Regions from separate parts of the Bradyrhizobium sp. USDA 4452 genome, predicted to be linked through region 2. Evidence: riboswitches for the same ligand, from Rfam matches in the RefSeq annotation. Region 2 holds a riboswitch; the other holds the start of a gene.

Region 1 (4,411 bases), 160 kb from region 2:
CGCCTTTACCTGCGAATGGCGCTCGGCGAGCGCCATTGCCTCTGCGGCCGCGGTCGCCTCGTCGAGCAGCGAGGCGTTGGCGACGTCGAGCCCGGTGAGATCGCAGATCATGGTCTGGAAGTTGAACAGGGCTTCGAGCCGGCCCTGGCTGATCTCCGGCTGATACGGCGTATAGGCGGTGTACCAGGCCGGGTTCTCCAGGATGTTGCGCTGGATCACCGCGGGCAGGATGGTGCCGGAATAGCCCTGGCCGATCAGCGAGGTGAACACCTGGTTCTGCGCGGCGAGCTCGCCCATATGCGCGAGCGCCTCGGTCTCGCTCAGCGCGCGGCCGAGCTCGAGCGGCGCCTTCTGGAGGATCGACGCCGGCAGCGTCTCGTTCATCAGCGCCTGCAGGCTCGCGGCGCCGACCGTTTCCAGCATCGCGTTGACGTCGCGCGGTGAGGGTCCGATGTGGCGGCGGACGAAATCGGTGGCGGGTTCGTTGATCGGCTTGAAGGGCGCGTTCATGGCGAAATCCTTGGGATGATCCTCAGGCGGTGTGCGCGGCGTAGGCGGCCTCGTCCATCAGGCCGCCGAGTTCGCCCTTGTCGGCAATCTTCAGCTTGAAGAACCAGGCCTTGCCGCCGGCATCCGAATTGACCAGCGCGGGATCGGCCGTCAGCGCCTCGTTGACCTCGATCACTTCGCCGGTGATCGGCGCGTAGACGTCGGAGGCGGCCTTGACGGATTCGACGACCGCGGCGGCCTCGGCCTTCTTCAGGCTGCGGCCGACCTTGGGCAGTTCGACGAACACGACGTCGCCGAGCTGCGACTGCGCGTAATCGGTGATCCCGATCGTGGCGACGTCGCCCTCGATGCGGAGCCATTCGTGGTCGGACGTGTACAGCGTCGTCATGGGGATCGATCCTTCAGCGTTTAGCGTTTGTAGGTGTTGGGGACGAAGGGCGTGGCGGTGACCTTGAGCGGCAGCCGCTGGCCGCGCACTTCGGCGAAAACCGTGGTGTCGAGCGCGGAGAGCGATGTCGGCAGATAACCCATCGCAACCGGCGCATTGAGGCTCGGGCCGAAGCCGCCCGAGGTCACCTTGCCGATCGGCTCGGTCGAGGCCGGATCGGCGAACAGCATGGCGCCTTCCCGCACCGGCGCGCGGCCGTCGGGCTTCAACCCGACGCGGCGGCGGGCAGCGCCTTGTGCAAATTGTGCGAGAATCTTGTCGGCGCCCGGAAAACCGCCGGCGCGGGCGCCGCCGCTGCGGCGAACCTTCTGTACCGACCATTCCAGCGCGCCTTCGACCGGGGTCGTCGTGGTGTCGATGTCGTGGCCGTAGAGGCAAAGCCCGGCCTCGAGCCGCAGGCTGTCGCGCGCGCCGAGCCCGATCGGCAGCACGTCGGGATTGTCCAGCAGCGCGGTGGCCAGGGCTTCCGCCTTGTCGGCGGGCACGGAAATCTCAAAACCGTCCTCGCCGGTGTAGCCTGAGCGCGAGACGAAGCAGTCGATGCCGGCGACAAGGCGGGGGCCGGCGTCCATGAATTTCATCGAACCGACATCCGGGCAAAGTTTCGCGAGCGCCGATTCGGCTTTCGGCCCCTGCAGCGCGATCAGCGCGCGGTCGGCCAGCGACACGATCTCGCAGGTGTCGGAGAGATGCGCGCGCAGATGCGCCTCGTCCTCTTCCTTGCATGCGGCGTTGACCACCAGGAAGAGGCGGTCGCCGAAATTCGCCACCATCAAATCGTCGAGCAGGCCGCCGTCATTGTTGGTGAATTGCGCGTAGCGCTGCCGTCCCGGCGCGATGCCGACGATGTCCTGCGGCACCAGTTTTTCCAGCGCGAGCGCGGCGTCGCCGACCTTGCCGGACTTGGCCCTCAGCACGAGCTGTCCCATGTGGGACACGTCGAACAGGCCGGCTTCCTTGCGGGTGTGCAGGTGCTCCTTGAGCACGCCGGCCGTGTATTGCACCGGCATGTCGTAGCCGGCGAACGGCACCATCTTGGCGCCGCGCGCCAGATGCAGCGCGTGCAGCGGGGTCTGCTTCAGCGGGGAAGTTTCGTGCGCAAGCATCACAGGGCCCTCGCAGTTCCCGCCGGGGACCCATTTCCCCTTGAGAAACCTGCAGAAAGCCCCATCTGTCGCTGTGCCTGAGAGTATTATCCCGTCGGCGGACGCAATCGGGGAGAACCCCAGCGCCTCTTTCCAGATGTCAGACGTCACGCGGTCCTTTTGCCTGAGAGTTTCCGGGGCGGTTGCTCCTTCGGCGCCGGCGGCAAGGCCGGTCTCTCCCGACGTGACGGGGTAACAGGTAGGTAGAAAACACGGCGCCGCCAAGACTGTCAACGCAGCTGCAACAACTATCCAATGGGCTTTGTGCTGCCGCGGCAACCCCATGATCCGCCTGCACAGTTTCTGGACACCGCAGCTGGCAATGTCTAAAAGCGTTCGGCCGGAAAATGACGCCTTTTTGCGGCTGGCCGGCCCCTTTTTCCGATTGGATGAACATGAGCAGCGTCAACGACATCAGGTCGACATTTCTGAACTTCTTCAAGGAGAACGGCCACGAGATCGTGGCCTCGTCGCCGCTGGTGCCGCGCAACGACCCGACCCTGATGTTCACCAATGCCGGCATGGTGCAGTTCAAGAACGTCTTCACCGGCGTCGAGAAGCGCAGCTATCAGCGCGCCACGACGTCGCAGAAATGCGTCCGCGCCGGCGGCAAGCATAACGACCTCGACAATGTCGGCTACACCGCGCGCCATCTCACCTTCTTCGAGATGCTCGGCAATTTCTCGTTCGGCGACTACTTCAAGGAGCGCGCGATCGAGCTCGCCTGGAACCTGATCACCAAGGATTTCGGGCTGAAGAAGGACAAGCTGCTCGTCACCGTCTACCACACCGACGACGAGGCGGCCGGCTACTGGAAGAAGATCGCCGGCTTCTCGGACGACCGCATCATCCGCATCCCGACCTCGGACAATTTCTGGGCGATGGGCGATACCGGCCCGTGCGGTCCGTGCTCCGAGATATTCATCGACCGCGGCGAGCACATCTGGGGCGGACCTCCCGGCAGCCCGGAGGAGGACGGCGATCGCTTCCTCGAGTTCTGGAATCTGGTGTTCATGCAGTACGAGCAGGTGACGAAGGAGGAGCGCGTGGCGCTGCCGCGTCCCTCGATCGACACCGGCATGGGCCTCGAGCGCATGGCCTGCATCCTGCAGGGTGTCGAGAGCGTGTTCGAGACCGATCTGTTCCGCCATCTGATCGATGCGGCTTCATCGGCGCTCGGCCATGGGCCGAACGCGCAGAACGTGGCATCGTACCGGGTGATCGCCGATCACCTGCGCTCCTCGGCGTTCCTGATCGCCGACGGCGTGCTGCCGTCGAACGAGGGCCGCGGCTATGTGTTGCGCCGGATCATGCGCCGCGCGATGCGCCACGCCCAGCTGCTGGGCGCGAGCGAGCCGCTGATGCATCGCTTGGTCTGGGCGCTGGTCCGCGAGATGGGGCAGGCCTATCCGGACCTGGTGCGCGCGGAGAAGTTGATCGAGGAGACGCTGCAGCTGGAGGAGACCCGCTTCCGCAAGACGCTGGTGCGGGGCCTGTCGATCCTCGACGAGAAGAGCGCCGGCCTCAAGAAGGGCGACATGTTCGACGGCGACACCGCCTTCACGCTGTACGACACCTATGGCTTCCCGCTGGACCTGACCCAGGACGCGTTGAAGTCGCGCGGCATCAGCGTCGACCAGGCCGCGTTCACCGACGCGATGAACCGCCAGCGCGAGAAGGCGCGTGCCTCCTGGGCGGGCTCCGGCGAAGCGGCCACCGAGACCATCTGGTTCCCGCTGCGCGAGAAGCTCGGCGCGACGGAGTTTTTGGGCTACGAGACCGAGAGCGCCGAAGGCGTGGTGACGGCGCTGGTCAAGGACGGTGCCGAGGTCGGCGGCCTCAAGGCCGGCGAGAGCGGCGCGATCGTGCTGAACCAGACGCCGTTCTATGCGGAGTCCGGCGGCCAGGTCGGCGACGTGGGCATCCTCACCGGCGAGGGCGTCAAGTTCCGCGTCACCGACATGCAGAAGAAGGCCGGCGACCTGTTCGTGCATGTCGGCACCGTGGAGCAGGGCACCTTGAGCGTCGGCACCGCGCTGCAGCTCGAGGTCGACCACGCGCGCCGGTCGGCGATCCGCGCCAACCACTCGGCGACGCATCTGCTGCACGAGGCGCTGCGCCAGGTGCTCGGCGACCATATCGCGCAGCGCGGCTCGCTGGTCGCGCCCGATCGCCTGCGTTTCGATTTCGTGCATCCGAAGCCGATCACCCCGGAAGAGCTCGCCCGGGTCGAGGACATCGCCAACGATGTCGTGCTCGAGAATGACGACGTCACGACCCGCATCATGGGGGTCGACGACGCCCGCGA
Region 2 (4,411 bases):
CTTCGATGCTCGCCGTGAAATCCATCAGCTTCTGGCCCATACCGTCGACCTTGGCCCAGCGCTTCAGCGAGGCCACGCAATCCTCGGCGGTCACCGGCCCGCCGTCATGCCACTTCAGGCCGTCGCGCAGCGTGAACGTGTAAGTGAGCTTGTCGTCCGAGACCTTCCAGTCCGCCATCTGCGGCTGAATCTTGAAGTTGGAATCGGTCGCGATCAGCGTGTCGTAGACCATGTAGCCGTGGTCACGCGTGATGTAGGCGGTGGTCAGGATCGGATCGATGACCCGCAGATCCGAATGCATCACCGCGGTGATGGTCTTGTCCGCGGCGATGGCCTGCGGCGCAAACGACAATTCCTGCGGTGCGAATGACAGCGCAAGCGCCGTCAACGCAGCCGCTAGCGTGCGGTGCTTCCAACGCGAGATAGGGAACATGCAATCTCTCCTGACGTGTAACTGGTCAAAGCCGGCTTATTCGTTATGCATGCGGTTCGTTATTTAGGCGAACTAACATGCTGTATGGCTTGTGAAATCGAGACTTGCATCAAGCGCAATGCGCGTCAATCGGTTTCCGGCAGGATCGAACGTATACGAACGAATGAACGGCGGGTGCAGCGCATTTGACTTTACAAAGTCGTCTTCGGAGCTTTTCGTAACGCACGCGAACGCGTATCGGCGCGAACAAACAACAAGAGAGAAAAGACATGAACCCCGCCAATCTTCCTTTTGATTCCGAAGCGATGCTGCAGGGGCTGCGCAGCTGGGTGGAATGCGAGAGCCCGACATGGGATGCGGCCGCGGTCGAGCGCATGCTCGATCTCGCCGCGCGCGAGATGGCGATCATGGGTGCGACGATCGAACGCATCGCCGGGCGTCAGGGGTTTGCCGGCTGCGTCCGCGCCCGTTTTCCCCATCCGAAACAAGGTCAGCCGGGCATCCTCATCGCCGGCCATCTGGACACCGTGCATCCGGTCGGCACCATCGAAAAGCTGGCATGGCGGCGCGAAGGCAACAAGTGCTTCGGGCCCGGCATCTTCGACATGAAGGGCGGCAACTATCTGTCGATCGAGGCGATCAGGCAGCTGGCACGCGCGTCCTTCACGACGCCGCTGCCGATCACGGTGCTGTTCACGCCCGATGAAGAGGTCGGCACGCCGTCGACGCGCGACATCATCGAGGCGGAAGCCGCACGCAACAAATACGTGCTGGTGCCGGAGCCCGGCCGGCCGAACAACGGTGTCGTCACCGGCCGCTACGCGATCGCGCGCTTCAATCTGGAAGCCACTGGCAAGCCGAGCCATGCCGGCGCGACGCTTTCGTCCGGCCGTTCCGCGATCCGCGAAATGGCCCGGCAGATCATCGCCATCGACGGCATGACCACCGAGGACTGCACCTTCTCGGTCGGCATCGTGCATGGCGGCCAATGGGTCAATTGCGTCGCAACGACCTGCACCGGCGAAGCGCTCAGCATGGCCAAGCGTCAGGCCGATCTCGACCGCGGCGTCGAGCGCATGCTGGCGCTGTCCGGCACGGCAAATGACGTGACATTCAAGGTGACGCGCGGCGTCACGCGCCCGGTGTGGGAGCCGGATGCCGGCACCATGGCGCTCTATGAAAAGGCGAAGCGTCTCGCCGCCGACATGGGCCTTGATTTGCCGCACGGCAGCGCCGGCGGTGGCTCCGACGGCAACTTCACCGGTGCGATGGGCATCCCTACCCTCGACGGCCTCGGCGTGCGCGGTGCCGACGCCCACACTTTGAACGAACATATCGAAGTCGACAGCCTCGCCGAGCGCGGCCGTCTGATGGCAGCGCTGCTCGCAACGCTCGACTAAGGCTGATTTGCACTGCACAACAGTTTGGCACAGCCGGATCGAAATTTAGCCTTGTTCAATTTTGAGGCTTCGCCTACGGTCCGGCCGTCCAACGCGATGATGCGGGAGAGACTGAAGCAATGGCATTCGTGCTTTTGCTTCAGCGCCGACGGAGCAACCGCCCCGGAAACTCTCAGGCAAAAGGACCGTTTCATCAGGACGATCTGGAGAGAGACGACTTGGCCGTACATCAAGGGCCATTCGTCCACCGAAGGGGATAGTTCGCCATCGGGCCCGCGCCCGATGCGGATCAAGCTCTCAGGTACCGTGACAGATGGGGCGTCGAAACAACCGGTTTCACCGGCGGTTCGGCGACTCTAACCCACGGGAGCCTGAAGACCACCATGCCTCACATCGCTATCATTGGCGCCGGCATCACCGGCGTGACGACGGCCTATGCCCTGCTGGAGCGCGGCTACCGGGTGACTGTCCTCGACAGACATCGCTACGCCGCGATGGAAACCTCGTTCGCCAACGGCGGACAGCTCTCCGCCAGCAACGCAGAAGTGTGGAACAGCGCAGCGACCATCCTCAAGGGGCTGCGCTGGATGCTCAGAAGCGACGCGCCGCTGCTGATGAATCCGAAGCCGAGCTGGCACAAATATTCCTGGATCGGCGAATTCGTCGGCAGCATCGGCCGCTATCGCAGCAACACCATCGAGACGACGCGGCTCGCAATCGAAGCGCGCAAGCACCTGTTCTCGATCGCCCAACGCGAGAACATCGCCTTCGATCTCGAACGCCGCGGCATCCTGCACGTCTATCACGACAAGGCCGGCTTCGAGGCTGGCCTGCGCGTCAACACGCTGCTGCAGCAAGGCGGGCTCGACCGCCGGCCGGTGACGGCGGACGAGATCCGCAGCATCGAGCCCGCGCTGCAGACGACCTGCTATGGCGGCTTCTTCACGCCGTCGGACGCGACCGGCGATATCCACAAGTTCACGCGCGGCCTCGCCGACGCCTGCATCCGCCGCGGCGCGAGCTTCGTCCATGAAGCCGACGTCGACAGCATCGCACGCGACGACGGCGGCTTCCGTATCGGCTGGAGCCAAGCCACTTCACACGATGCCGACAGCGCGACGCGACATGAGTTGCAGGCGGACGGCATCGTGATTTGCGCCGGCGTCGCGAGCCGCCACTTCGCCGGCCTGCTCAACGACCGCGTCAACGTCTATCCGGTGAAGGGTTATTCGATCACCGTGCAGCTCGATGCACCGCAAAGCCGGGACGCTGCGCCGACCGTCAGCCTGCTCGATGAAGCCGCGAAGATCGTCACCAGCCGGCTCGGCGCCGACCGTTTCCGCGTCGCCGGCACCGCCGAGTTCAACGGCTTCAACCGCGACATCCGCGCCGATCGCATCCAGCCGCTGGTCGATTGGGTGCGGCAGCATTTCCCCGGCATCGACACCTCGAAAGTCGTGCCGTGGGCCGGCCTGCGCCCGATGATGCCGAACATGATGCCGGTGGTTCGTGCCGGACGGATTCCGGGTGTGTTCTACAACACCGGCCACGGCCATCTCGGCTGGACGCTGTCGGCTGCGACGGCGCAGATGGTCGCAGGAGCGATCGATGACTGGCGCGACCTCGACACGCCCTCAATGGTGCCGTCGCAGGTCGATGCGACCAAGACCACCCGCGCAGCTTTCCCCTAATTATCCAACCGAAGAGGAAGAATATGTGCGTATTTGCGTGTGGCCAGGTTGGAATTCGCTGAGAAACACCGCATGACAAAGTCTAGCGTCACGATGGGGAAAAGCGCTTCAGCGCGGGAGGGGGCAATGCGCATTGGGGTAGCGGGCACGCATGGCATTGCGGTCCAACGCAGGAATCCCGACGGCAGCTGCGCCGGCGGCGATCTCTTCGGCGGACCGGTACGTAACCTCGCCTCCCGCACGCACACCAACTCGGTGCGCCGCATTTCCGAAACGATCAACGCTCAGGCCGCTGCGCTGGGCTCCACGAAAGGCGCGACATGACAACCGGGACGTTGACCAAGCCGGATCAGATTGCCGCAGAGCTGTGCGCGGCCGTCGATCGAAACTTCGACGATCAGGTCGCGTTCCTGTCGCGCATGGTGCAGTTCCGCAGCTTGCGCGGCCAGGAAGCGCCGCAACAGCATTGGCTGGCGGAGCAATTCGCAAAGCGCCGCTACGACGTAGATACGTTCAGCCTTGCCGACGTCAACCTGATGAGCCATCCGAAGGCTGCGCCGATGGACGGCATCGACCTTGCCGGATCGCAGCAGGTCGTTGCGACGCTCAACAGCAAAGGCAGCGGACGCAGCCTGATCCTGCAAGGTCATATCGACGTGGTGCCGGAGGGACCCGCCGACCTTTGGGAGCAGCCGCCGTTCTCGGGCGCCGTGCGAGACGGCTGGATGTTCGGGCGTGGCGCGCAGGACATGAAAGCCGGCGTCTCGGCGATGATCTTTGCGCTCGACGCTTTCAGAGACGCCGGGTACGCCCCGGGCGGGCGCGTCCATCTGCAGACCGTGACCGAAGAAGAGAGCACCGGCAACGGCGCGCTGTCGACCTTGATG

Evidence for each region. Region 2 has a riboswitch for glycine ahead of ACVISU_RS37110 (D-amino acid dehydrogenase). Riboswitches for the same ligand answer to the same signal wherever they lie in the genome.
Region 1: it holds a riboswitch for glycine, as region 2 does, so the genes downstream of both, gcvT (glycine cleavage system aminomethyltransferase GcvT) here and ACVISU_RS37110 (D-amino acid dehydrogenase) in region 2, are expected to answer to the same signal.

Annotation. Positions count from the first base shown of each region.
Region 1 covers NZ_JBSSGK010000001.1:7,709,933-7,714,343, forward strand. Annotated here, with positions in the region: gene gcvP (aminomethyl-transferring glycine dehydrogenase) at 1-510, opposite strand, end outside; gene gcvH (glycine cleavage system protein GcvH) at 533-898, opposite strand; gene gcvT (glycine cleavage system aminomethyltransferase GcvT) at 919-2,064, opposite strand; glycine riboswitch at 2,207-2,295, opposite strand; gene alaS (alanine--tRNA ligase) at 2,499-4,411, shown strand, end outside.
Region 2 covers NZ_JBSSGK010000001.1:7,867,169-7,871,579, reverse strand. Annotated here, with positions in the region: gene ACVISU_RS37120 (ABC transporter substrate-binding protein) at 1-433, opposite strand, end outside; gene ACVISU_RS37115 (M20/M25/M40 family metallo-hydrolase) at 703-1,833, shown strand; glycine riboswitch at 1,926-2,031, shown strand; glycine riboswitch at 2,035-2,148, shown strand; gene ACVISU_RS37110 (D-amino acid dehydrogenase) at 2,217-3,524, shown strand; gene ACVISU_RS37105 (hypothetical protein) at 3,651-3,848, shown strand; gene ACVISU_RS37100 (ArgE/DapE family deacylase) at 3,845-4,411, shown strand, end outside.